DNA from 2 places in the Paenarthrobacter sp. AMU7 genome. Region 1 is predicted to be linked to the other one. Evidence: predicted binding sites of a transcription regulator. Region 1 holds the regulator's gene; the other holds the start of a gene.
What was found. The regulator HrcA, encoded in region 1, represses chaperone genes, less so after heat shock. The targets are predictions, from matches to a motif close to TTNGCACTCGNNNNNNNCGAGTGCNAA.
Positions count from the first base shown of each region.

Region 1 (2,397 bases):
CCTTCGCGCATGAACATGGAATCGTTGTTGACGCGGATCTCCACGTAGAGGTCGCCGGACGGGCCGCCTGCGGGTCCTGCTTCGCCTTGGCCGGACAACTGGATGCGCGTACCGGTGGCAACACCGGCAGGAACCTTGATGGTCAGGGAACGGCGACTGCGGATGCGGCCTTGGCCGTTGCACTCATTGCAGGGGTCTTTGATGACCGTTCCGAAGCCCTCGCAGGAACCGCAGGGGGCAGCGGTCATGACCTGGCCAAGGATGGACCGGACAGCGCGCTGGACCTGGCCGCTGCCGCCACAGATGTCACAACGTTCCGGGTGGGTGCCCGGTCGGCAGCAGCTGCCGTCACAGGTGGGGCAGGTCACGGCCGTGTCCACTTCGAGCTTCTTGTTGACGCCGAAAACGGCGTCCTTCAGGTCAATGCGGACACTGATAAGTGCGTCCTGGCCGCGTCGGACACGGGAGGCCGGCCCGCCGTGACCGCCGCCACCAAAGAACGTATCGAAGATGTCCTGGAACGCGAAGCCCTGGCCGGAATATCCGCCGCCAAACCCGTTGTCCGTTCCATTCTCATTGCCGGTGGCGTCGTAGACGCGGCGCTTCTGGGGATCGGACAGCACCTCATAAGCATGGGTCACGGCCTTAAACTGCTCCGCGACATCCTCACCTGGGTTTACGTCCGGGTGGAGTTTCCGCGCCAACTTGCGGTACGCCTTTTTGATCTCTTCCCCGGTGGCTTCCGGCGAGACTCCCAAAACGTCATAGTGGCTGCTCAAAGTCGGTATCTCTTCCTTGTTGTACTGCGGATGTTTCTTCGGGACGGCGTTCAGCCGCCAAGAATGCGTGAAAGGTAACGGGCCACGGCCCGGACTGCGGCCATGGTAGTGGGGTAATCCATGCGGGTTGGGCCCAGGATCCCCACCTTGGCACCGGAACCGTATCCGGTGGCCACAACGGAAGCCTCAGCCAATCCGTCGTAGGGATTCTCCCGGCCGATACTCACGGTGACGCCCCTGGGGTCATCCCCCATGTCTGACAACAACCGAAGCATGACAACTTGTTCCTCAAGGGCTTCCAGCACCGGACCGATGCTCAAGGGGAAGTCCACGTTGGACCTGGCGAGGTTGGCCGTACCGGCCATCAGGATGCGTTCTTCGCGGCTGTTGTCGCTCAAGGCCTGCAGTCCGTTGGCCAACGTCTGGGCCAGCCCCCGAAGCTCCGGCGGACACAGGGCAATCACCGACGGAAGCACCTGCGGCAACAGGGCCAGTTGCGTCCCTGCGATGCTGCCCAGGAAGCGGGATCTCAATCGCATCAAAGCGTCGTCGCCCACGTCCGAACCAGCGTCGATGACCTTCTGGCTGACGCTGCCGGTATCGGCAATCAGCACCACCAACACTTGTTGTGGTGCCAACAGGACGAACTCAACATGCCGTACCAAGGCGCGGTTGGAGTGCGGATACTGCACGACGGCGACCTGGTTGGTCAGTTGGGACAGGAGCCTTACGGTGCGCTCCAGGATGTCGTCTACATCATCAGGGCCTTCAAGCAGCGAGTGGATGGCCCTCCGCTCGGCGGCCGAAAGGGGCTTGACTTGGGAGATGCGATCGACGAAAAGGCGGTAGCCCTTGTCGGTGGGAATGCGACCGGCACTGGTGTGGGGCGCTGCAATGAGGCCTTCTTCTTCCAGAACGGCCATGTCGTTACGGATGGTGGCGCTTGAAACTCCAAGATGGTGCCGTTCAACAAGGGCCTTCGATCCAACAGGCTCCCGTGAATGCACGTAATCTTCAACGATGGCACGCAGCACTTCCAATTTGCGTGGCTCACTCATTGCTCCACCTCCTGACGACTGCCGTGGTCTCTGAGACCGGTTCCACTTAGCACTCAACATGCCCAAGTGCTAACCAGTCTAGTATGAGCCAACCCGTTGCTAGCATTGAACTTTCCTTTCCCAAGCCAGCACAAACCAACACTGAACAATTCAACCCAGCACAAAAGGTAGGAACTCCTTGGCTTTCGACACGTGGGGTCCGCAGGATCTGTCAGCTCCCGCCAAACGGCAACTGCCGGAGGTAGCTGTACAACGCGGGATGGTCCTCGAAGATGTCCAATCAGGCTGGGTGGGCGAAGTCACCCGGGTGGAGAAGACCGGCGGCATGCACATCGTGTCCCTCGAGGACAGGCGGGGGAAGACGAAGTCGTTCCAGCTCGGATTTGGCTTCCTGCTCGAGGGGCAGCCCATCCGCTTGATGCCCCCGGCCCCCCGACAATCGACGCCGCCCGTTCAGGCCGGTCGCACGGCGTCGGGTTCGGTGAAGGTTGAAGGACAACGCGCCCAGGTGGCCAAAGCCAGCCGCATTTGGGTGGAGGGAAAACACGACGCCGAACTCG
Region 1 covers NZ_CP165735.1:2,516,336-2,518,732, forward strand. The annotation lists gene dnaJ (molecular chaperone DnaJ) at 1-779, opposite strand, end outside; gene hrcA (heat-inducible transcriptional repressor HrcA) at 830-1,837, opposite strand; gene ABQM86_RS11505 (DUF3097 domain-containing protein) at 2,016-2,397, shown strand, end outside.

Region 2 (2,397 bases), 1.3 Mb from region 1:
AATGCCGCGCCCAGCGTCTCGACGCCGGCGCCGCAGCAGACTGATTCGTCGCCGTCGGCGGCACCGGGCGAATCCAGCAGTGCACCGTCCGCTTCCAGCGAGCCGACACCGTCAGAGAGCCCCTCCGCAACGCCGTCCTCCGCACCGGTGGACAAGTCCACCCCGGTTGCCGTGTACAACGGTGCCGGCACCGCTGGCTTGGCTGGCCGCGTGGCCGGTCTTGTGGAAGCCGACGGCTGGACGCTCAGCACCGTGGGCAACTGGGGCGGCCTGCCGCAGCAGACATCCGTGATCTTCTACAACGCGCCTGAGCAGAAGGTCAACGCCGAGGCGTTGGGCACCTTGTTGGGCATCCAGACGATCCTTGAGTCGCCCGAGGTGCAGCAGCAGTTGGTGGTTGTAGCAGGACCTGGCTACCAGTAAACCCTCGGCCTTCCCGGTGGGTCTTAAGCCCCAACCCGGTTAAGCCTCAATAACAAAAGTGATGCCCCGGGCCTCCATGGGAGCGCCGGCAGAGTGACTGTGGTTACAGTGGATTGATTCCGGTACGGAGATCCCGGCAACCGGTCTTGGCTACTGCGAAAGTGTGGGCATCATGGCATTGGGAACCGTCAAATGGTTCAACGCCGAAAAAGGCTACGGATTCATCACTGTGGATGATTCGGGTGACGACGTCTTTGTACACTGGTCCGCCATCCAAATGGACGGCTTCCGCGCCCTTGAAGAGGGCCAGCGGGTTGAGTTTGAACTGGGGGAGGGGCAAAAGGGTCCGCAAGCCGAAGGTGTGCGCGTCGCATAGCTTCTTGCAGGATTTCGCTCCCTCTCCGTCAGCCCTCGGCTGAAAGCCCTTTGTTTATAGAGCAAAGTGGCATCTCTGCTTGCACTCTCCCCGGTCGAGTGCTAATTATTGATTTAGCACTCCTATGGTTCGACTGCTAAGTCCAGGCCGGGTTACCCCGGCGTTGGGCGGCATTCGTTCCAGCGGAGGATCAAGAAACACCTTGGTGGGGTGAGGTCCGGAGCACGGGGCATACAGAGGCTGCGAGCGAAAGACCGTCCGTCGCGGGCACCCCATCTGACAGGTACCTTCTTAACGACTGTCCCGAAAGGACTACCGCCGTTATGGCCAAGATCATTGCATTTGATGAAGAGGCACGCCGCGGCCTCGAGCGGGGCCTGAACATCCTCGCAGACGCCGTCAAGGTCACCCTCGGCCCGCGTGGACGCAACGTCGTCCTCGAAAAGAAGTGGGGCGCCCCCACGATCACCAACGATGGTGTTTCCATCGCCAAGGAGATCGAACTGGACGACCCTTACGAGAAGATCGGTGCAGAACTGGTCAAGGAAGTTGCCAAGAAGACGGATGACGTCGCTGGCGACGGTACTACCACTGCAACCGTCCTCGCCCAGGCACTGGTGAAGGAAGGCCTGCGCAACGTTGCCGCCGGCGCCGACCCGCTGTCCCTCAAGCGCGGCATCGAGAAGGCTGTTGAGGCAGTCATCAGCGAACTGCTGGCCTCCGCCAAGGAGATCGAAACCAAGGAAGAGATCGCCGCTACGGCTTCCATCTCCGCCGGTGACCCGGAAATCGGCAGCCTCATCGCCGAAGCCCTGGACAAGGTGGGCAAGGAAGGCGTCATCACGGTCGAGGAATCCAACACCTTCGGCCTGGAGCTCGAGCTCACCGAGGGCATGCGCTTCGACAAGGGCTACATCTCCGCTTACTTCGTCACCGACGCAGAGCGCCAGGAAACGGTCCTCGAAGACCCGTACATCCTGATCGTCAACTCCAAGATCTCCAACGTGAAGGAACTCGTCACGGTTCTGGAGAAGGTCATGCAGTCCAACAAGCCGCTGCTGATCATTGCCGAAGACATCGAGGGCGAAGCCCTGGCCACCCTGATCGTCAACAAGATCCGTGGCACCTTCAAGTCTGTCGCCGTCAAGGCTCCGGGCTTCGGTGACCGCCGCAAGGCGCAGCTGGCCGACATCGCCATCCTCACCGGTGGCCAGGTCATCTCCGAAGAAGTTGGCCTCAAGCTCGAAAACGCCGGCCTGGAACTCCTCGGCACCGCCCGCAAGGTTGTTGTCACCAAGGACGAGACCACCATCGTTGAAGGTGCCGGCGACGCCGAGCAGATCGCAGGCCGTGTGGCCCAGATCCGCGCCGAGATCGAGAACTCCGACTCCGACTACGACCGCGAGAAGCTGCAGGAGCGCCTGGCCAAGCTGGCCGGCGGCGTTGCAGTCATCAAGGCCGGTGCCGCAACCGAAGTTGAGCTCAAGGAACGCAAGCACCGCATTGAGGACGCAGTCCGCAACGCCAAGGCTGCTGTTGAAGAAGGCATCGTTGCCGGTGGTGGCGTAGCCCTCATCCAGGCCGGCGCCAAGGCATTC
Region 2 covers NZ_CP165735.1:1,181,129-1,183,525, forward strand. The annotation lists gene ABQM86_RS05575 (LytR C-terminal domain-containing protein) at 1-423, shown strand, start outside; gene ABQM86_RS05580 (cold-shock protein) at 596-799, shown strand; gene groL (chaperonin GroEL) at 1,123-2,397, shown strand, end outside.
Region 2: the regulator HrcA is predicted to act here: its motif matches at 913-939, upstream of groL (chaperonin GroEL).